DNA from 3 places in the Paenibacillus sp. YSY-4.3 genome. Region 3 is predicted to be linked to each of the others. Evidence: riboswitches for the same ligand, from Rfam matches in the RefSeq annotation. Region 3 holds a riboswitch; each other region holds the start of a gene.
What was found. Region 3 has a riboswitch for cobalamin ahead of metE (5-methyltetrahydropteroyltriglutamate--homocysteine S-methyltransferase). Riboswitches for the same ligand answer to the same signal wherever they lie in the genome.
Positions count from the first base shown of each region.

Region 1: linked by a shared signal. The riboswitch ahead of ACYUJT_RS14675 (LysR family transcriptional regulator) and the one ahead of metE (5-methyltetrahydropteroyltriglutamate--homocysteine S-methyltransferase) in region 3 are both predicted to bind cobalamin.
Region 2: linked by a shared signal. The riboswitch ahead of ACYUJT_RS01370 (ABC transporter substrate-binding protein) and the one ahead of metE (5-methyltetrahydropteroyltriglutamate--homocysteine S-methyltransferase) in region 3 are both predicted to bind cobalamin.

Region 1 is NZ_BAABMC010000004.1:67,058-74,566, forward strand. It holds gene ACYUJT_RS14650 (CxxH/CxxC protein) at 1-37, shown strand, start outside; gene rlmH (23S rRNA (pseudouridine(1915)-N(3))-methyltransferase RlmH) at 409-888, shown strand; gene ACYUJT_RS14660 (PadR family transcriptional regulator) at 1,451-2,008, opposite strand; gene ACYUJT_RS14665 (sialate O-acetylesterase) at 2,005-2,847, opposite strand; gene ACYUJT_RS14670 (DUF6953 family protein) at 3,243-3,479, shown strand; cobalamin riboswitch at 4,213-4,417, shown strand; gene ACYUJT_RS14675 (LysR family transcriptional regulator) at 4,649-5,590, shown strand; gene metE (5-methyltetrahydropteroyltriglutamate--homocysteine S-methyltransferase) at 5,611-7,509, opposite strand, start outside.
Region 2 is NZ_BAABMC010000001.1:298,978-306,486, reverse strand. It holds gene ACYUJT_RS01375 (FecCD family ABC transporter permease) at 1-411, opposite strand, end outside; gene ACYUJT_RS01370 (ABC transporter substrate-binding protein) at 408-1,409, opposite strand; cobalamin riboswitch at 1,604-1,859, opposite strand; gene ACYUJT_RS01365 (TRM11 family SAM-dependent methyltransferase) at 1,926-2,888, opposite strand; gene ACYUJT_RS01360 (MsnO8 family LLM class oxidoreductase) at 2,997-3,968, opposite strand; gene ACYUJT_RS01355 (histidine phosphatase family protein) at 4,073-4,681, opposite strand; gene cbiB (adenosylcobinamide-phosphate synthase CbiB) at 4,725-5,687, opposite strand; gene ACYUJT_RS01345 (adenosylcobinamide amidohydrolase) at 5,684-6,562, opposite strand; gene cobD (threonine-phosphate decarboxylase CobD) at 6,559-7,509, opposite strand, start outside.
Region 3 is NZ_BAABMC010000001.1:1,167,319-1,174,827, reverse strand. It holds gene ACYUJT_RS05535 (MgtC/SapB family protein) at 1-460, opposite strand, end outside; gene metE (5-methyltetrahydropteroyltriglutamate--homocysteine S-methyltransferase) at 601-2,907, opposite strand; cobalamin riboswitch at 3,042-3,238, opposite strand; gene ACYUJT_RS05525 (helix-turn-helix transcriptional regulator) at 3,335-3,694, opposite strand; gene ACYUJT_RS05520 (response regulator) at 3,891-4,532, opposite strand; gene ACYUJT_RS05515 (PTS transporter subunit EIIC) at 4,698-6,215, opposite strand; gene hrpB (ATP-dependent helicase HrpB) at 6,470-7,509, opposite strand, start outside.

The DNA.
Region 1 (7,509 bases), on a different contig from region 3:
GGAATGCGAGCAGCGGGCGAAGTTTTTGATTATTTGACGTGCGGCTAACCTGGAAGTGAATTGCGGCCATTTCGGATGGCTAAGCGATGTGCATAAGGATAGAGTCGATGGCACGGACTTATTGGAATGATAGATTAAATGTAGAGGGCGGCTTCTTCATCCTTGGGTGTGGAGAGCGGCCTTTTTGCGTAGATGAGCGATGATGGGTAAAATGAGTGGGGAAGCGGAATTACTTAGGGTATGTAGGTTAATTAGGGGCTAGGGCTAAACCAATGGTAACGCCTTTGTCAGGATGGTATTGGTGTTATGAGGTAATTACATAGACGAGATATGTATTGCGAAAAAGATCAATGGAGTAAAAAGTTAGCTGCCGCTGTTCCGGGGTAGGCTGGATAGGAGATGCATGAAATGTTCATTCAAATAGTGGCCGTCGGCAAATTAAAGGAGAAGTATTTGGTCCACGGGATCGCGGAGTATGCGAAGCGGCTTACCCCGTATGTGAAGTTTCAAGTCGTGGAGGTGCCCGACGAGAAAGCGCCGGAGACGATGAGTGAGGCGGAGGTGCAGGCTGTGAAGGCACGCGAGGGTGAGCGCGTGCTGGCCCAGGTGAAGAGCGATGCGCATGTCATCGCACTGGAAGTAGGCGGCGAGCTGTGGAGCTCCGAGGATCTCGCCGCAAGTCTCGACAAGCTCGGCACGTATGGGACGAGCCATGTCGTGTTTGTCATCGGCGGGAGCCATGGGCTCGCCGATGAGGTGCTACGCCGCGCGCAGCAGCGGTTGTCGTTTGGGCGCATGACGCTGCCCCATCAGCTCATGCGCCTGGTGCTGACCGAGCAGATTTATCGGGCGGTGAAGATCAATCGGGGGGAACCTTATCACAAGTAGGGCGAATCTTTACTATTGCCAAACAGGTATTTGCACGCTGGTGCGCAAATGGCGATTCAATCGTCTTTTCATAGAACCAAACTGTGCCCGCGTGCCATAATCAATTAAATTCCGCTGATGTCGCATACCGTGATGGTCCGTTTATAGCATCGTACCAGCTCCTGCCTGTACTACTGGGCGGGGGCTATTTGATGCTCGGTGTGTCCAGAAACTCACGATTTCGTTCAAGCAATGCCCCCAACCGCCACGCCATAAACGAAGGAGGGAGAGGCTGTCCATTCTTGAACCACCATTCCACTACCCCTACTGAGCCAGCAAGGGTTAGGAAGATCGTTAATGTTGGACGATGACATGTTGATTAGATTGCAACATTAGTCCAATGCTTAAATCTACTGTTAGCTGAGAGATAAGATGCTATATAGTGATCTGAAGCGGGATGGATAGCAGCCCACAGTTTTCACGGTTTAGCCCAACGTTGCCGAGATCGCGGATGTTGTGTCGCGCAAAAAGGCCCCCACAGCCTAAACACTTTTTTCAGAGTGTCCAGTCTATGGGGACCAGTTTATTTAACTTCTTTTTTATTATGCAACAGGCCCACTATTTCTGATTTCAATTGTTCAAACCACTCTAAGTTAACCAAGTGATGGGAACGGGAATTTTCGTTCATGCGGCGGTAGTAATCGATTGTGCCGGAGAGTTCTTGTGTGTTGGACAGGTACTCATCAAGGAGGGCGATTCGGGTTTTAGCCTGGTCTATTTGCGATTGGATCAGTTCCAGCAATTTGTTTTTGTCGTATTCATCGGCAAAGAGCAGTGCCCCATAAAATTGCAGGTTCACATATTCCGATTTGGTGCCGTATTCGACCATTAATTTTTCGAATTCAGCCATTCCCGATCCGGTGATTTTAAAGTTCCGAATTTCGCGCCCACTGGTTGAAGGATTCTGCTGAATTTGTTCAATCCAACCTTTTTCTTCAAGTTGCTGCAGATTGTAATAAAACGAGCCTTTCGTGAAGTTTACAATGTATTTGTAATGGCGTTTTTCCATTAAGGCCAATAGTTCATAGCCGTGAGCGCCGGGGTTTTGGATAAGTAAGCCAAGAATGAGTAAGGGGATCAAGGCTGCATCACCTTCACCATCTGCGCCTCGAATTCCGCGTACGTGATTTTACCCAAAGCCAAATCCATGCTAAGCAGGTAAATCTGTTCTGTTTTCGAATAGTCCCGCTCCACTTTCAGCGACTGCTCCTCCCCCGGGATGGGCTCCAGGACATGACACTTTTTCGAAAAAGCTTCGAAATAGCGGTAGCCGAATTTGCGCTGCGAAACCGCGTCTAAATGAATGCCATCAGGATTCGCGGTCAAATCTGCCGCCGTGACAAAATAACAATTCGGGTGTTCATTGGCGTAGCGCTGTAATTGCGCGTTAACCTGTCGATATTCTGTCGCGTGCTGTCCAAAACCGGTTTTTCCCAGGAAATCACCAAGTCCGCCAATGATCAACGGCACCTCATCAAGATTTAATTCGTTTCTTAGGGTCTCGATGATAAGGGTTAATTTCTCGTAATAAGTTTCATGTAGCGAACGATAACTGTCGCTCTCACCCTGGTGCCAAAGGATTCCGCAGATTTGACTGGACCGCAAGGCGAAGCGAGCCTCGGACAAAGCATGTTGAAAAAGGATGCCTTCCCGATGCCAGTCATTCAAGGAACTGCCACCTTCCGCACAAGGAATCAAACCAATTTCTTCATCGGGGTTGGCTTTCGACCAGGCATCGGCGAAAGACGCCGCCAGGCTTACACCGGAAATCGGACGGTCATAATTAATCGGTTCTGTCATCATCTGCCACTGTCCATTACGCAGCATTTTTATTTTTTCATGATAGATAGGGTCGACTTCATGCAAAAATCCACGGCCTGCCATATTAGACTGACCCAACATTAAAAATGATTGTATCATTTAATCTTTACTCCTTTTCATAACTATTACGGTCTAATTGGTCTAAAAACATTATATAGTCTAATTAGACTATTGTCTATTAAGAGGGCTCAATACTTCATCTAACCCCATTATGTTGTAAATGAAGAGATGTTTGGTTTGGAAAGCCCTGTTTTGGTAAAATATATTGAAGACTTTGAAGAAAACTTAGAATCCTAGAATGAAGAGTATTAGATGAATCTTCCCTTTTCGCATAGTGGAAAAATGTATTTTAAAACAAGGGAAATGCCTATGTCTTCCTCACTCTATCTATTTCATGAAACTTTTAAGAATAAGCTCTCGGAAGTAGAATATGAGAAGCTGAGTGAGGATTGCTATAGTTGTGACAGCAAGCGAGTAGAAAGGAGAATAATCCTATGGAAGTAACCGCACAGGAAGTGGCTGAATGGATGGTCAAGGAAATCAGGTCTACGGGAACGCTATACCAGACCGATGCGATTGAATATGTGAAGACCCATTTCGGCGAACAATTCGTATTCGTGAATGAGAATGGAAATACATCGCTGTCTAAAGAAGTGAAGAAGGCTTTCCGCAAACTCCACGGCGGCAGAATTGCTTGGGACCGCGACGGATTCTTTTGGGCTTGGACCTGAGGAGGCATTGGCCGTAGTAGACCGGAGCTGCTACAATGCCTACTATCGCATGTCGCTTGTTATAACGCTACGTGATCGTGCAAGACCCTGATGGCAACTTAATCAATCTTTTCGCTTAGTGGGGATGCCAACATAAGATTTACTAATTTCTCGCCGCCACAAGTTCTTGCCGAACCCTCCAATGAACTGACTTACTGTCGGACCCAGGCTCAAGAGGTAGCACGGAGAACCGTATCATAAGTGACGGCGAAAATTGGGGTGTCGGGGCAAAACTAATTTTGGGCCCCGGACCCATTTAGCCAGCGTAAAACGGGTTGCCTCGCCAATTTTCACGGTGTGCCCAAACCTCCTTCTTTATTGTCCTTAACCAACTTGTTAAAAAGACAAAGCCATTTGATTTGACGGCTACCGCAGAAGACATCGGTGAGCTTCACGGGAGACTCATCCGTGTTGGAAGAAACTTTGTCGAGTTTATCAAGATGCCAGGCCGGAGGGTTCCTACTCTGTTTCCGTTAAATCAGTTCACTGAAGTCGAATGCGAACATGAAGATGAGGAATAGGAACTGCGAACGACCCGCAAGTAGTGCGCATGAAGATATATCGTTGCGAGTCCGCGTTAAAACGCGGATTTTTTTATTTTTACGATACAGCGCGGTCTTTTGATCGCCATCTGCTGCTCTTGTTTTTATCGTTAATTGTCGAGTAAGATGTAGGTATCATTAACTTTGTATAAATTGCATAATTGAGAACAGGTGTCTGATCGGCGACGTGCTTGTCGTTCTGACTTAAAAGGGAAGTTCGGTGCAATACCGACGCGGTCCCGCCACTGTAACGGAGGAGCAGGCAGCTCAACCGGCCACTGATCTACATGGATTGGGAAGGCCGCTGCCGAGTGACGATTCCGGAGCCAGGAGACCTGCCTGTTCTGACAGCACTGCTGTACCTACGGGAGATAGGAAGGTGTTAGATGAACCGTCATAATATACGATTATGCAGGCGTCTTTCCCTATGTTTTTCACAGGGAAGACGCCTTTTATTGTTGCTAGCAGACACAACACGTTAAGACGTGTACCACTATGCCGTTATGGGTGAGCAAATTGCTTCATTAGGCTAGTCAGCGGGAAAAGTCTCGTGGCGTGCAGAAGATGATTAGTGAAGGGGGTATTCCAATGACCTTACAACAATTGAAATATATTCTGACTATCGTGAATTGCGGCTCGATAAGCGAAGCGGCAAAGAGGCTGTTTATTTCGCAGCCGAGCTTATCCAATGCGGTGAAAGAAATCGAGATGGAAGCAGGTATTGAGATTTTCCTTCGATCGTCCAAGGGAATCGTGCTATCCAGCGACGGAGCGGAGTTCCTATCTTACGCTAGGCAAGTCGTAGAGCAAGCTGAGCTTCTCGAGCAGCGGTACATGAATCGTAAGCCTTCGAAGAAGCTGTTCTCGATCTCAACACAGCATTATGCCTTCTCAGTGCAGGCTTTCGTCGGACTGCTGAAGGAGCTTAAAGTGGATGAGTACGAGTGCACGCTACGCGAAACGCGTACCCACGAGATTATCGAAGACGTACGGAATATGAGAAGTGAGCTCGGAATCATTTATATCAGCGAATTCAACCGAAAGGTGATTCAAAAGATATTAAAGGACAACGATCTGCGATTTCATCCGCTGTTCCAAGCGGAAGCGCACGTATTTATCAGTGAGGAGCATCCACTTGCCTCTAAGTCGCTGCTGGACATCGAGGATTTGGATGACTTCCCGTGTTTGGCCTTTGAGCAAGGTGAATATAATTCCTTTTACTTCGCGGAGGAAATACTCAGCACGCGAACGTACAAGAAGAAAATACTGGTCAGTGACCGTGCCACGTTATTCAACCTGTTGATCGGGCTTAATGGCTATACGATTAGCTCAGGCGTACTGAATAAGGATCTGAACGGGGAACAAATCAAATCTGTACGACTTCGTACGGACGAGAACATAAAGGTAGGTTACATCGTGAATCAAAAGGCGAGCTTGAGCCAGCTGGCTGCCGCCTATTTGATGAAGCTCAAAACCGTCATTACGGAATTCGGCTACCCGATCATAGACCAAGAGGATGAGCTCGACTGAGCCCATCCTCTTGTACGTTATTATAGCGTTGCTCTTACTTCTTTGGCTGCTTGGACAAGGTTTTCCAAGCTGGCCCACGTTTCCGTAACACCGCGAGTTTTAAGTCCGCAGTCCGGGTTAACCCATAGCTTGGAGACTTCGATCTTGTCGAGCATGTGGCCCAGCGTTTCTTTAAGCTCGTCGACGCTAGGAATTCGAGGCGAATGAATGTCGTATACGCCGGGGCCGACTTCAGTACGGAAGCCGCATTCGTTAATTGCATCGATGATGGCTAGATCCGAACGCGACGCTTCGAACGTAATGACATCGGCGTCCATCGCATCGATATCGCGAATGATGTCGCTGAACTGGCTGTAGCACATATGGGTATGAATTTGCGTTTCGGCTTTAACTCCGCTGTGTACAAGTCTGAAGGCAGGAATCGCCCAGCTCAAGTACTCGCTCTGCCAGTCCGAATGACGCAATGGAAGCTTCTCTCTTAATGCAGCTTCGTCGATCTGGATAATCTCAATGCCGTTGGCTTCGAGATCGAGTACTTCGTCACGAATGGCAAGACCGATCTGAAGAGCGCTTTCCTTCAGGCTGATATCTTCGCGAGGGAACGACCAGTTCAGGATCGTTACCGGACCCGTCAGCATGCCTTTGACCAGTTTGTTAGTACGGCTCTTCGCGAATGCCGAATATTCTACCGTAATCGGCTTGTTGCGGCTAATGTCGCCCCATACGATTGGCGGTTTTACGCAGCGCGTTCCGTAAGACTGCACCCAGGCGTTCTCTGTGAAAATAAAGCCATCCAGGCATTCGCCAAAGTATTCGACCATATCATTGCGTTCGTATTCGCCATGGACAATGACGTCAATTCCGATTTCCTCCTGCTGTGCGATGCACTCCGCGATCCGCTCAAAGTTGAATTGCTTGTACTGTTCCTCGGTGATGTTGCCTTTCTTAAAGGCTGAACGGTTAGCGCGGACTTCAGCCGTTTGCGGAAACGAGCCGATCGTCGTCGTAGGCAGCAGCGGCAGATTGAACTTCGCTTTCTGAATGGCTTCACGCTCAGCGAACGCAGGCAATCTCGTGAAGTCGGCGTCCGTCAACTCCGCCACTCTCTTCTGTACCGAGTTGTCGTTCGTGAGGCGCGAAGCACTGAATAGCTTCTCATTCTCCGTGTAAAAAGCAGAGGCTTCAGGGCTCGCTTGCTCCAGAATCGACTTAAGTTCTGCAAGCTCGCGCAGCTTTTCTTCCGCGAACGCGAAATATTGCTTATTCGCCGCCGTCAGCTTCGTTTCGTTCTTAATCGTGTATGGGACATGAAGCAGCGAGCATGAAGTGCCGAGCACGACTTGGTCTGCATGCTTGCCGATCTCGCAAACGAGGGCAATCGTCTGCTTGTATTGGTTTTTCCAGATGTTCTTGCCATTAATTACACCGGCGAACAGCACCTTATCGCTTGCGAAGCCATGCTTGCGCACGAGGTCCAAAGACTGCTTGCCCTCGACGAAGTCGATGCCGATTCCGTCGAACGGCAGCGCTTGAAGCACCTGATAGCAGTCGCGAACGTCTCCAAAATACGTTTGCGCGACAACTTTTATGCTTCCTTTGGCGGACAGGATACCGTTATAAAGCTCCGTGAACAGCGCGATATCTTCCGCAGTCAAATCCGTTACCAATGCAGGCTCATCCAGTTGAAGCCATGCTGCGCCCAGCGTGTTCAATTGGTTCAGGAGAGCCGTATAAGCTTCGACAACCGCAGGCACGAAATCCTTTGCTTTCTTCGAGCCGGTGAATCTCGCGAGCTTGAGCAGGGTGAATGCTCCGATCAGCACAGGCTTGGTTGCGATGCCGAGCTGTTTTGCTTCCGTAAATTCGTCGAACAGCTTCGATCCGGCTAAACGGATGCTTGTTGTATCGTCGATTTCTGG
Region 2 (7,509 bases), 870 kb from region 3:
CGTTATAAACGCTATGACCGGCAATGTAAACACGCCGATTAAAGAAAACTGCCAACCGAAGAAAATCAGCGTGGCCGCGCCAACTGCCGCTCCTGATGACACGCCTAAAGTAAATGGATCAGCCAGCGGATTGCGCAGCACGCCCTGAAATGCGGCCCCCGCCACCGCCAAAGAAGCACCGACCAGCATGCCAAGCAGAACGCGCGGCAGCCGAACCTGCAATACGATTTGCTCTGCCGAGACATCCCAGTCCGGCGTAATCATGCTGCCGATCCAAGGCAGGCGGTGAAGCAAGATGCCGATAATCTGGCCGGTCGGCAGAAAGACGGAGCCAACGCCGATGCAGACCAGCAGCGTAACAGCCAGAAGCATCAAGCCCGCTCCTCCGTATCCCGCCAATTTATTCCTCATTGCTGGATCAATTCCGGATAAATAGCCTGCGCCATTTCAAGTAATCCCTGGGTTACGCGCGGTCCAGGACGGCTGAGCAGGTTATCGTCCAAGCCGATGACGCGGTCTTCCTTCACAGCTGTGATTTGATCCCAGCCGCCGCGGGCCTTGATCATGTCGCCGATCGTCTTGTTGTTCTCGTCGACGACATTTTTGGCAAACAGAATAACGTCCGGGTTCGCCTTAATGATGTTCTCTTCGTTGATTTCGTTCCAGCCTTCCAGATCAGAAGCCACGTTCTCTCCTCCGGCCAGCGTAATCAATTCGTCCATAAACACGCCTTTCCCAACGGTCCAGCCTGGCGAAAACTCGATATAGACTTTCTTCTTCTGATCTGAAGTCAAGGATTTAACAGCATCCAACACCATGTCGCGTTCTTTCTCCATTTGAGCGACGACTTCCGCTGCTTCTTTCTGCCGGTCTGTAATTTCCCCTACGGTTCTAATATTGGCCAGAGTTTCGTCCAGATTTGTCGGATTCGATTGATAAACCTTGATTCCGAGATCGCTAAGACTTTTTACGGTTGCCGGATCAATCAAATTGCCGGCCAGCACCAAATCCGGCTTGGCGGCAATGACCGCCTCAACGTTTACCTGGAACCCGCCCATACGCGGCTTGTCCTTCACCGCTTCAGGATAATCGTCGACATCGGACACCCCTACGATTTGCTCATCAAGGCTAAGCGCGAACAATCCTTCCGTCTCCGATGGAGCCAGCGAAACGATCCTTTGCGGCGCAGCTTCAAAAGTAAAGTCCGCTCCTGTTACATCCTTCACCGTTAGCGGATAACTCGTTTTCTGCGAATCCGCCTGCTCTCCTTGTCCCGTTTGAGCGTTCTGCTCCTGCTGCGCAGGTGCATTCGCATTGTTCGTCCCCGCCACATCCTTGCCGCAGCCAGCCATTACGACGAGCATGATCGCTAGCAGCCAAATCCCCCAGAACTTTCTAAACTTGTTCATGAATCTCTCTCTCCTTACAAGGTGTATAGTTTATACATGAAACGCCCGCTCAAAATGAAAAATAGCAGAAGGACAGAAAAAAGCCCCATCCGTTCAGGATCGGGCTACGTCTACAAGGCCATGTACGGCTCAAGCATCCAGCTTGTCCGGAGCATAGTTCTTTAAGCAGAACGTTATCCTTTCCTCGAAGGACCGTCTCTTCATTCCCATAGGCAGGTCTCCTGACTCCAGGTTGCCGATTCGGCTCGCCTTCCCATCTTCGCGTTCTCCTTCCTGCCGTACCTTAATGGTCAGGCAAAGCAGCAGTTCAACGAACGACAGTGGCATAAATGAGCTTCATCCCTGTTTACAGTGGCGGGACCGTGCCGGAATTACACCGGCTTCCCTATTAACCCGTGGCGGAGGCTTATGGATAAGCGCCGCTTTGGGACCTACGGTTTTTCCACTTGATTCTAGGCATTCATACATCTTCATCTGTATTGGATTATAGGGGAAAATCGCGCGGATGACAATCATTCATCCCTCTCCACCCGGCTCGCATACCCAAATGTGTCTGACAAAAGAACTTTTGCTGACCGTCCCGTAATCGCAAATGCGAAAGCCAGCGCAAACAATCTCTTCCTCCAACTGTTCCGTGGAGACGATGACTGCCCTTTGGCTAAACCTTCTTATGCTGCCCAGCATTTCCCCCCGCTCCTCGGGAGACAGTACGGAGCATAAATTGTACGGCATGTCCACGATGGCCGCATCGTAAAGCCCGCCTATTTCATTTAAATCGCCCAGGCTGACCCGATCATCGCCGTATCCGAAATGGCGCAAATTGATTCTAGCTCCCCGAACCGCTAGCGGGTTAATATCCCGGCCTACGATATCGATCCCCATCGATAACGCCTCGATCAGCACATTCCCCATCCCGCAGCAAGGGTCGATCACCTTGACGGCGTGCGGCTCGGGCACCGCGATATTCACCAAAGCCCTGGCGACAGCCGTGCTCAGTCCCGTAGAATAATTGCGCGGCTTGCTCTTATGATGCAGCCAAACGGACTCTGCCTCATGGCATATTCCAAGCAGCCAGCGTCCATCAACAGACATTAGGCCGAACGTCACCTCGGGACTGCGCATATCCGCTTTGCCGCGAATCCGACCACCGATCTGCCGCTCGATCTCACGCTGCTCCTCGTAGCTGCGTCCGAGCATACCGGCTAGCTTAATGCATACAACTTTAAAAGTTTTGCCCTGAAGATCAAGCTCAGCCACTTGCGAGGCCAGCCTATCCAAGTCATATCCCTCAAACATTACATCTATCCGGAATGAAATAAACGGACTACGGCTCGGATCGATCCGCCTGCCCGTTTCCACGTACCCCGCCTTACCCGCCGGCTGTCCAAACATAGCCTCAAGCTCCATTTCACACAGCCGCCGCTCATTCTCATGACAGGCGTAAGTGTAAATGTAACGGCCGCTGTTATCCATATACATTGTTTCTTCCTCCAACCATTAACTAACTTCGGCCCTTTTGCTCGGGTCAAGCTTCCTTTGCAGTGATATAGCGATATGGGGGTCATTAATGTGCGCTATCAAGCTCCATCAAGCACCGTCGAGCTCCCTGAGCGCCTCGGCTAGCAGTCTATAGCATTCCAGCCTTGCCGCGTAGTCCGGGATGGGGGACACGATCAGAAATTCGTCATTTGCGTATTCGCCCTGCAAATCCTTAAGCTGCTTATATACGCTATGCGGCGTACCGCTTATGCTTCGGAACGTACCTCGGCCCGTTTGTCTTGCCTTCTCATCGAGCACCTGCACCCAGTGCGCAGCCTCACTTTCCGCCGCTGCACAGATCACGCTGACGGCCAGCATCGTCTTCGGCGAGCTTTGCAGCGGAGAGGGGATAAAACCGTCTCGATAGGAGGCCAATGTATCTGCGCCGTCATACTCGCCCATAAACTGTCCAAAAACATAACCCGTTCCGAATTTAGCCGCATATTCCGCGCTTTTCTTATTAGTTCCAAGCATCCAGACCGCCGGTTCGATTTGCGGCTGCGGCCGTGCGGTTACGGCATGTCCCTCATATTTGTAAGCGTCCTGGAGCAGCTCCAGCAGCGAGGAAATCGTCTTTGGCAGCTCAGCAACCCGTGCTAGAAAATTGCCGCTAAGAGCCATGACGGTGTGCGCTTCTCCTCCCGGAGCACGCCCTAATCCCAGATCCACCCTGCCGGGATATAAAGCAGCCAGCAGCCGGAACCACTCCGCTACTTTCAACGGGCTGTAGTGAGGCAGCAGTACGGCCCCTGAACCGAGGCGAATCCGCTCTGTCTTTGCACCGACATGGGCCAGCAGCACCTCGGGCGAAGAACAGGCCAGCCCGGGCATATCATGATGCTCAGCCGTCCAATAACGGAAATAATCCCACTTTTCGGCATGCTGTGCCAAGGACACAGCTTGTCTTAACGCCTCTTCATCCGAATGCCCGGGTAAACAGGGAACCAGATCCAGCACACTAATCGCCAGCGGCGCAGATGTTCCCGTTTTTGTTTCTGGCAAGCCCATCACTTCCTTCATCGATATTGATGCGTAAAAATTAGCTTTAAATCATTTTATCCGCTCAAAGGCTTCGCCTTATGCTATTGCGACGTGCTTAGTCATAGTACTCCTGATTGCGCTAATCAGTGTGCAGTTCTCTCTTCGATCCTAAGTTTCAATACGCCTCCAGCTTCGATAGCCGTATCCCAAAACCCCGCTCCAGGCTGCAGCAAAGAGGAAACGAGCGCGACGACACCCCCATGGGTGACCGCGAGAATTCGCTGCTCCATGTTATCATCTGGATGATGATTGCGCTTTTCCAGGCTTACCCACTCCTCATAGATATGGCTTACCCGCCGGTGAAAGTCATCCCATGCTTCTCCACCAGGTGGAGTTACCGATGCCGGATCATTGATCCAGGCACGATAAAGCGGATCTTCCTTAAGCATTTCGTACGTCAGCCCTTCCCATTGCCCGAAGTTCATCTCCCGCAGGCGCGTATCGAACACAGCCCTCCCGGTAAGATCTGGCCTAACCCTCGCCAGAGTCTGACGACAGCGCAGCAGGTCGCTGCAATATATCGACGAGAAAGAAACGCCATCAAGTTCACGTTCCAGCCCCTTCAGTCCAGACGCTTCGTCGTCCAATAGAGCAACATCCGAATGCCCCTGATAACGCCGCTCCCGATTCCAATTAGTACGTCCATGGCGGACTAGCCACAGCTCAGCATCGTAACTCTTTTGCTTATTCACCCATTCCGCCTCCCGATCAGCTTTTAACTATATCGATCGGGAACTAAAACCCGCCCGTTAATGCCAGCCCCAACACAGTTCCTAGCAGCACGAACATATCCGAAACCACAAACAGCATTCGGCTCGTTTTTGGAATGTCGTCTGCCTCCAGGTCACGGGTCTTGTCCCCCATATACGCACGAAATGACACCACTCCGTGATAAGAATTCTCACCGCCCAGGCGAACGCCGAGCGCGCCGGCGACGGCCGATTCCGGGTACCCGCTGTTCGGGCTCGGATGGGACGAAGCATCCCGCCGCACCATGGCGGCAGCGCCCTTGGCATTAAAGCGCAGGAGCCAGGCTGCAACAATCAGCAGCAGGGCCGTAAAGCGCGCAGGAATATAATTCGCAATATCGTCAAGCCGGGCCGACGCCCAGCCGAGATCCATGTATTTCTCGTTCTTATAGCCGACCATCGAATCGAGGGTGTTGACGGCGCGGTAAGCCATCGCTAGCGGCGCGCCGCCCAGCAGCGCGAAGAAGAGCGGCGAGATGACGGCGTCGACGATATTCTCGGCGACCGTCTCCACCGCTCCGCGTGCCACTTCCGGCTCAGGGAGATGTGCGGTGTCGCGCCCGACGATCATGCCGAGCGCGCGCCGCGCGGCCGGCATATCCCCGCGGCGCAATTGGCCGCACACCTCCATGCCGGCATCGCGCAGCCCCTTGGCCGCGATGGTCGTGGCGATCAGCGCGGCTTCCGCCAGCGCGGCGAGCCACGGGCTGACCTGGGCCAGCAAACGCAGCACGGCCCAGGTCACGGCAAAGCTGCCGCCCGCGACAAGCAGCGGCAGCAGCAGCCCCGCGGCCCGGTAGGCGCGGGGCTTAACCAGGCGGCGAATTGCCGCCTCGATCGCGCTAATCGCCTTCCCCATCCCGACGACGGGATGGGGAAGCCAGCGCGGATCGCCAAGCAGCCGGTCGAGCGCGTACGCGACCGGCAGCACCCACCACGCGGCCGTCATTTCGGCCCTCCGGCCGCGGCCAAAGATTCGCGAACCGCGTCGTACACTAGGCGGCCTATAACGCCGCCCAGGTCGGTCGCCGTTCCCGCGTAGGCGTGCAGCAGCGGCCACTTGGCCCGCTGACTGACGCCCAGCATGACCGCATCCGTCGTCGTGCCGGTTGCGATCATGCCGTTCTCGGCGTCGCGCACGCCGAGATCGCTTAGCGCGGCCGCCTTCGCCTCCGTCGCCGTGATGACGGCGTTAACCATGGCCGCGGGGGTCATTTTGCCGTCGACGACGAGCATAATGTTGATCGTGCCCGGCGTCCAAGAGGCGGGGAACGTCGTACGCTGCACGCCGGCCCGGGCCGCGTTGGATACGCCCGCCGTCACGCAGCACAGCACGCCGAAATCGGTTCCCTGCTCCTCGAAGACCGCCGCATGCTTCAACTGCACCGCCGTGAGGAGTCCGGCCGTTCCCTGCTCAGGATATCCCCATTCGCCTAGCAAACTCCGGATATCCCGCACCGGATCTTCACAGTGATAGAACCTGTCCACGTATATATTCACAAACCGCTCAAGCGAATGCATTCCGCCGCCATATACCGCACTGCCTAAGCCATCCATCGGTTTCGGCGCTTCCAGCAAAATATGCCGCTCCTTCCGGCACAGCTTCAAGCCCGGCCAAATTTTTGCATGGTAGACCGTCTGATCAACTTGATCCATATCGCCAATTTGGCGGGTTTCATTCACTTTGGCGGGTTTCGCCTGACCAGCCAAACCAGTCCGATTAGCCTTATTTACCTCACTGACCTCTCTGACCTCTCTGACCTCTCTGGCCCCTCCAGCCTCCACAGCTTGTTCCGCTTGCACATGTAAAAAAGGGGTCGTCATTTCTGCACTCCTCCCATCACTTGCTCCATTTCCCGGATCAGCACGGCATTGGCCGCCCGATCCTTCACGGCGACGCGGATATGACCGGCGTCAAGGCCCGGATACATCGCGCAGCTTCGCACGAGTACGCCGCGCCGGCCCAGCGCCTCCTGCATCGCTTCGGCCGTCCACGGCTCCGCAAGCCTCAGGAGCAAATAGTTGGCTTCTCCCGGCGTCACCTCACAGCCTAGGCGCTCAAGCTCAGCACTAAGAAGTTTTCGCTCCCCCGCAATCGCGGAGATCGTCGCCGTCTCGTATTCCGGCCCTGCCTGAAGGCTGATCTCCCCCGCTCGCAGCGCCAAAATGTTAACGCTCCACGTCACCTGCTTATTTCTCATCGCAGCCGCCATTTGCGGATGGGCGATGCCGTAGCCGAGCCGCAGACCGGGGATCGCATAGAACTTCGTCATCGACCGAACGATAATAACATGAGGATATCGCCACAGTTCAGGCAGCAGCGACTGCCGCCGCTCCGCAGGTATAAAGTCGATGAACGCTTCGTCCAGCACAATATACGTATCATGACGCTCCCCGGCCTCAGCAAACCGCCTTAATTGCTCCACATTATACTGGACGCCGTTCGGATTGTTCGGCTGCCCCAGGAACACGAGGTCGCTGTCCGCGATCAGCTTCACGATTTGCTCTGGCTCGGCGCGATAATCCCGTTCTGCGGTGCCGTAAATCGCATGCACCTCCGCCCCGAACTGCCGGGACAGCGTTTCGTATTCCGAGAAGCAGGGCTGCACGACCCCGACCTTGCTTGGCGTTAACGCCAATAAGATAAGCGCCATGATTTCCGCCGCGCCGTTGCCGACACAAATGGCTGCCTGCTGTACCCCTTGACGTTCGGCCAATAAGGAGAGCAGAGCCCGATGGCCTGGATCGGGGTACCGAATAATTTCGGGCAG
Region 3 (7,509 bases):
AAACGTCGCGTTGATTCAATTTATAAGGGCCGAGCCACTTGATCATATAAGGGATGAAGTTCACCGCCAAAATGAGCAGCACGACCGCCAGCGCCGCCTCAAGATAAAATCCGGCACCGATGGCGATTCCAATGCCTGATGCCGCCCAGATCATCGCTGCTGACGTAAGCCCGGAAATTCCCTCATTGCTTCTCCGTAAAATAACCCCGGCACCCAAAAAACCGATGCCGCTAACGATTTGCGCTGCTAATCGCATCGGATCCATATTCGGATGATCGGGGCCGGCGAATTTGGCAAACGATTGAATCGATACGATGGTCACCAGACAGCTGGCAATACAAATGACCATGCTCGTCTTAATGCCCAGCGGTTTCTGCTTTAGCTGACGGTCGATGCCGATGAACAAGCCGAACAGAAGCGCGATAAACAGCTTCATTATAATTTCCCATTCCATTAACATTCTTGATCTCCTCCTGCGTATAGAGTGAGTATAAGTGGAACTGCCATGTTTATGCAATCAAAATAAGACTACCCCTCAGGTTATCTTATAACCTATTCAGGGTAGCCTTATTGTTTACTATTATTATAAAGATCAGCGGATTACTTGGCGCCGATTAGCGACTCTTTAGCGCGGTATTGATTTGCGGCCAGGACCATGTTCTTCAACGATTTCACGGTCTCATCCACTCCCCGCGTCTTCAGGCCGCAGTCCGGATTGATCCAGAACAGCTCAGGATCAAGCACTTGAAGCGCACGGTCGATCATGGAGGTCATCTCCTCAACCGACGGTACCCGCGGACTGTGAATATCATATACGCCTAAGCCGATGCCCAGATCGTACGTGTGCTCTTCAAAGCTATGAACTAGTTCGCCATGGCTGCGCGAAGTTTCAATGGAGATGACATCCGCATCCAGGGCGCGAATGGAATCGATGATATCATGGAACTCGCAATAGCACATATGGGTATGGATTTGCGTCGTATCCCGCACAGTCGAAGTTGTGACGCGGAACGCTTTGACGGACCAGTCCAGATACCCCGCCCAGTCTTGGCGCTTCAGCGGCAAGCCTTCGCGCAGCGCAGGTTCGTCAACCTGAATCATTTCAACCCCTGCCTGCTCCAGCGCCTCTACCTCTTTACGCAGGGCTAGCGCGATTTGATAAGCGACTTGCTCACGTGATAAATCGCTGCGCACGAAGGACCAATTCAGAATCGTGATTGGCCCAGTCAGCATTCCCTTGACCGGCTTGTTCGTAAGAGACTGCGCATATTCCGTCTCCTTCACCGTCATCGGCTGGTCGAAATCGACATCCCCATATATAACCGGCGGCTTCACGCAGCGCGTTCCGTAGGATTGAACCCAGCCGCCATTCGTAAAGGCGAATCCCGGCAGCTTCTCGCCGAAGAATTCCACCATGTCCGTACGCTCAAATTCGCCGTGTACGAGCACGTCGATGCCGATTTCCTCCTGAAGAGAAATCCATTGCTGAATATGCTCATTAATGAATGCATCATATTGCTCCTGGCTCCATTCTCCCTTACGCCATTTCTGACGGGCGGAGCGAACCTCTGCCGTCTGCGGGAAGCTGCCGATTGTCGTTGTCGGAAGCAGCGGCAAATGCCATTTTTCTTTTTGCTTCTTGCGGCGAGTTGCGAACTCGCTTGCTCGCGTTGCCGGCTCGGCGGCGATCTTCTCTACCGCTGCCGCTACGTTTGCCCGGTTGCGTGCGGGATCCTGGGCTAGATTATCAAGCGCGAGGCGATTGCTTTCGAATATACTCTTCACACTGTCAATGCCTTTATTAACCGCAGCGCTCAATGCCACGACCTCATCCAGCTTCTCTTCGGCAAAGGACAAAGCGTCGCGAAGCACCGTCACCAGCGCCTGCTCCTGCTTAGCCGACACCGGTACATGCAGAAGACTGCAGGACGGCTGCACGATTACCTCGGCACCGGAAGTAAGTTCCAGGATCTCCTTCAGTTGCTGCTCCTGGCGATACAAATCCGTGCGCCATATATTGCGGCCATCGACGATTCCCGCTCCCAGCGTCTTGCCTGCCGGGAATCCAAACTTGCGAAGGGCAGCCAGGTTGCCGTCTGCGCCATGAATGAAGTCAAGGCCGATGCCTGCTACAGGCAAGGATACGACTTCCTCATAACGGTCAACCGCTTCGAAATATGTCTGCAGTAGAACGGAAATTTCCGGAGCCTCGCGCTGAATCGTTTCGTAAATGTTTCTAACCCGCGTCATATCCTCGGCGGATACAGAGGTCACCAAGGACGGTTCATCCACTTGAACCCAGGTTACGCCTTCAGCAACCAGCTCTTTAAGCACTTGAACATATAGCGGCAGCAGCTGCTCCACCCAATGATCCCACTCTGTTGCTTCATTAAACCCTTTTGACAGCTTGAGGAAAGAATACAGCCCGATCAGCACGGGTCTTCCTTCGATGCCCAGCTGCTCTTTCGCTTCCTGGTAAGCAGCCAGCGGACGGTTTGTCGTTAGCTGCGGTTTTCTGCTCCCAAGCTCCGGAACAATATAATGATAGTTCGTGTTGAACCATTTCGTCATTTCACTCGCCGGCGCTTCTTTATTCCCCCGGGCAATCGCATAGTACGTATCAAGCGATACCTCTCCGCCGCTATAGGAGAACCGCTCCGGAACAAGTCCGAACATAACAGCCATATCGAGGACATGGTCATAGTACGTAAAATCGCCTACAGGGATAATTTCGATGCCCTGATCCCGCTGCTGCCGCAAATTATGAAGCCGGATCTCCGTCAACTGCTCGTGCAGTTGCTGCTCGTTCAGCTTGCCAGACCAGTAGGCTTCAATCGCTTTCTTCCATTCCCGTTGCCCGCCGATTCTCGGATAACCTAAATTTCCGCTTTTTACCGTATGACTCATTAATAATTCCTCCCCAGTGTATGTGTCTTTCCAATAACAAAAAGGGCCCCCTATAGCTGGAATGGCTAAAGAGGACCTCGTCATGCTGCGCGATGGTTCAAATCTTTAACACCTCCCTATCTCCCGTAGGTACAGCAGTGTTGACAGAACAGGCAGGTCTCCTGGCTTCAGAATCACAACTGGACAGCTGCCTTCCCGATGACGGATCATCAGTGGCATGAACGCTTCCAGCTCCTCTGTTACAGTGGCGGGACCGCGCCGGCATTGCACCGGACTTCCCTTTTAAGCTTCAATCGACGGCGATTAAAGCACCTGTTCCCAAAATATTCGGTTATAAATATAAAATTTATGTTACTTCATGTTGTCAAATAATACAATACAAATCGGATTAGTCCTTGAATAAAAATGCAATAATTATGCACAAAAATCAATAATTATCAGCAACGGCCTTATTCAGCATGCCAATGCAGCGGTCTAAGTCGATCTTTACCTGCTTCTTATATAGCTCTGCCTTCTCATGCCCTTCATCGGTGAAATGATAGAGCACAATTTCCTGGAAATCTACGCTGGGATCATTCCCTTTCAGATGCTTTGTACGGTACAGTACCCCCTCCTGTACCAACTCATGAAGGGCCCGATAAATTTCGCTCTGCGGGGGAACATAGCCGAACGGCTTGAATTCCTCCTTCAACTCTTCGAGCATTTGGTAGCCGTAGCCCCTTCTCTGCTCAACCATCGAAATCAAATAGAGCTTAATGTAAGCTCGCTGTGCAATCATAAAAGCCATCGTCCCGCCTCCTGCTCTTTCCTAAAGTATAGAATAGCTATGAATTTTTCACAACAGCTGTCTATATTGCTCTTTATTACATATACATAGTTTACTAAGTACGTAGAAATGAGTAGGATTTGCAGATAGGAGCAAGAGAGGTTTTTGGGCTTTATTGTTGTGAATTTTTCATATATTGAAATATGATCATTAGAAGTTAACGTTCGACCCAGCCTTGCTCCAAAGCGTATCTCGTCAATTGCACACGATTTTCCAAATGCAATTTTTGCAATATATTTTTCAAGTGGTTTTTGACCGTTTGATCGGAAATTTGCAGCTCCTTAGCGATTTCCCGGTTGGTCATCCCTTTGGCGACCCAATCCAAAATCTCGCGCTCCCGGCTCGTAAGCGGGTGATCATCACTTTTATTTTTCTTCGATAGCGGAAATTCCTGAAGAATCCGAAAAGCCAGCTCGCTGGACAGCGGAGCTTCATCGCTAGCGACCGCCCGTAAATATTGCAGCCAGGTGCCCGGCTCCAAGTTCTTCAACAAATAGCCCTGTGCTCCTTGCTTCAGCGCTTCAAACAGATGAGCCGCATCATCGGAGACGGTAATCAACACGATTTTGACATAAGGATACTTCAGCTTGATCTCCCTCGTCGTTTCCAAACCGTCTTTCCCCGGCATATGAATATCCATCAAAATAAGATCGGGCATCCACAGCTCCGTCTGCAGCAGGGCTTCGTCTCCATTCTCGGCATACCCGATTATTTCAAAGCTGTCGTCATCCGATAATATTTCGCCGATGGCCTCTCGGGCATGGGGATGATCGTCAACGACTAACACTCTTACCTTCATAGCCCCAATCTCCTTCATGAAAATGATATATGTGGTTTTGCTGGCATACTCCACCGAATATACGCCATAGGCCTTGGGCCTGGCAAGCCTTTGCGGCAAAGTAAAAAGCAGGGCGAAAACAATCGCCCCGCTAACCCTGCCTGGTATTCTGACCTTTCCCGTTTCTTACTTCATCAACTCCATGATTTCATCTTTGATCGATTCGGATTGCGGCCCGAACACGATCTGCACCGCGCCTTGACCCAGCCGGATGATTCCCGCAGCGCCCAGCTGCTTCAATGCCGCGTCATGGACGAACTTATCGTCTTTGACAATGAGGCGCAGCCGGGTTATGCAAGCATCTACAGATTTAACGTTGTCAGGACCGCCGATTTGCCGCAAAATTTTAGCGGCGCGAGTATCTGCCTGTGGCTTCGCTTGGCCTGCCTCGCTCGAGGCGCTGCCGCTCAATCCATCCTGCTGACTCGGGCCGGCAAGCCCTTGGCCATCCTCATTATCCAACTCGTCAGGCTCATCTTCTCGGCCTGGCGTTTTTAGCTTCAGCGCTACGATGAGGACGCGGAATAATACGTAATACAGAAACGCAAAGACAAGCCCGACTGGAATCAGCAGCAGCGGCTTCGTCGAAAGCTGATAATTGATCGCATAATCGATAAAGCCGGCGGAGAAGCCGAAGCCGAGCTTCATACCGAGCACATAAGTCACATAAGCGGATATTCCGCTAAGCACCGCATGAACTACATATAACACGGGAGCCACGAACATGAAGGCAAACTCCAGCGGCTCGGTGATTCCCGTCAAGAAGGATGCGAACGCCGCCCCAATGAAGATCGAACCGACCGTTTTGCGGCGCTCCGGCTTCGCTGTGTGCACAATAGCGAGGGCCGCGGCCGGAAGGCCGAACATCATGATCGGGAAGAAGCCCGTCATGAACATGCCTGCGGAGGAATCTCCCGCAAAGAACCGGTACAAATCGCCGTGAATCACAGTGCCGGCAGCATCGGTGAAGCTGCCGATTTGGAACCACACGATCGTGTTGAGGATGTGATGCAGTCCAAACGGAATCAACAGGCGATTCGAAATGATATGAATTGCGGAACCGACGCCCCCTAGGCTCGTCACCCAATTTCCAAACACGTCGAGGGCCTCCTGGATTGGAGCCCAAATGAGACCAAATATAAGTCCGACCAGCACCATCGTAAACGCCGTGACCATCGGCACAAATCTTTTTCCCCCAAAGAACCCTAGCCAATCCGGCAGCTTGATATTATGAAACCGATGATACAAATACGCAGAAATCGACCCGACGATAATGCCGCCAAGCACCCCCATGTTGAGAACGGTTCCTTCGGCGATCAGCCCTGTGAACACGCCGGGCACTACCTCGAGCACCCTTAGCAAAATAATATATCCGATGACCGCCGAAAGGGCGGCCACCGCATCCCCGGCCAGACCAATCGCAACGCCTACCGCAAAAATAAGCGGCAAATTATCAAATATAGTCGTTCCGCCGGCATCCAGAAATGGAGCGATATACTTGTTCAGAAAGCCCCCTATGCCTTCTCCGAAATGGAAATCCTTGATGTAGTCGATATTGCCAAAGCGCATCAATATAGCTGCCGCCGGTAATGTAGCCACCGGAAGCATCAACGATTTACCGATTCTTTGCAGGAATGCCAACATGCGATCCTCTTCCTTTCTACATCATTATTCATCAGTTATTCGAAACCGCTTTCAATTAAATCTATATGTCTCTACCTGCTTATAAGAACTAATCCCACCTTATGCTTGTCATTGAAACATTTCTGCGCATACCGCAAACTTGCGGGTGGCCAAAATCGCACAACACAAAAAAGAGCCCGAGAGCATCCGACTCTTATTCGGAAGCTCTCGGGCTCCAAGCTTCTAATCATATAAACCATCGTAACCTATGCGGTTCATTTCGGCCGCACTCTATTCGTTGCCGTCGCCTGAAGCGGATCATCCGGCCAATAATGCTTCGGATAACGGCCCTTCAAATCCTTCTTCACCTCAAAATAAGCGTTGTACCAAAAACTCCGCAAATCGGCGGTAACCTGTACGGGACGCCGAGCGGGAGACAGCAAATGCATGATAACCGGAACATTCCCGTAGCCGATGCGCGGCGTGTCCATCATGCCAAACAGTTCCTGCAGGCGAACTGCGGCATACGGCTCTCCCTGATCATAATGGATCTGGATTCGAGAGCCGCTGGGAACTGTCAAATGCGTTGGCGCCTGCGCATTCAATTCCTGCTTGAGCTCCCATCCCAGCTCATTTTCGAAAATCATCGCCAGAGACAGGGACTGCAAGTCCGCTCGTTTACGAAAGTTGGCGATATAAGGTGCTAACCACCCTCCCGCGGATTCAGCCAAAGCATCGTCGGAGAAATCCGGCCAGCGCGCGCTCAGCTTGCGGAGAAATCCGATACGGGCCTGCAGCTGCCTTGCTTTATCATTCCAAGGCAGTATCTCCACGCCCAGTGTCGACACGGCATGCAGCAGCGCCTTCGTAAAATCCTCGGCCACAGGCTGTACCGGCTGCTCCCGAAACACAATCGCACCAAGCGTCTCCCGCAGGCGAACCCTGACAGTCCCTGCTGCTTCATCCCACTCTGCCTGTCTCTCTTCCTGGATATGCTCGCCGTAATACTGCGTTAAGTCATCCCGTTCTAAGGGAGCGGCCAATAAAATCCGCCCCTCCGTCCCTTCATCGTCGATTTCCGCTATCGCAAGGTATGGGGATTCCCCAAGATGCTGCTTCCTGGCGAAAACCGCGCCGCGGCCGTTGCGCAGCAAATATCTTCCGTCAGCTCTGCGTTTGGCGATGCGATCCGGATAAGCAAACGACACGAGTGTGCCGCAAGCATCAAACCATTGCTCATCGCCCGCTCGCTCTAACTCCTTGATTCCAAGCCTACGCTCATATTGGGCGCTCATGGCTACCAATCGCTGAATAT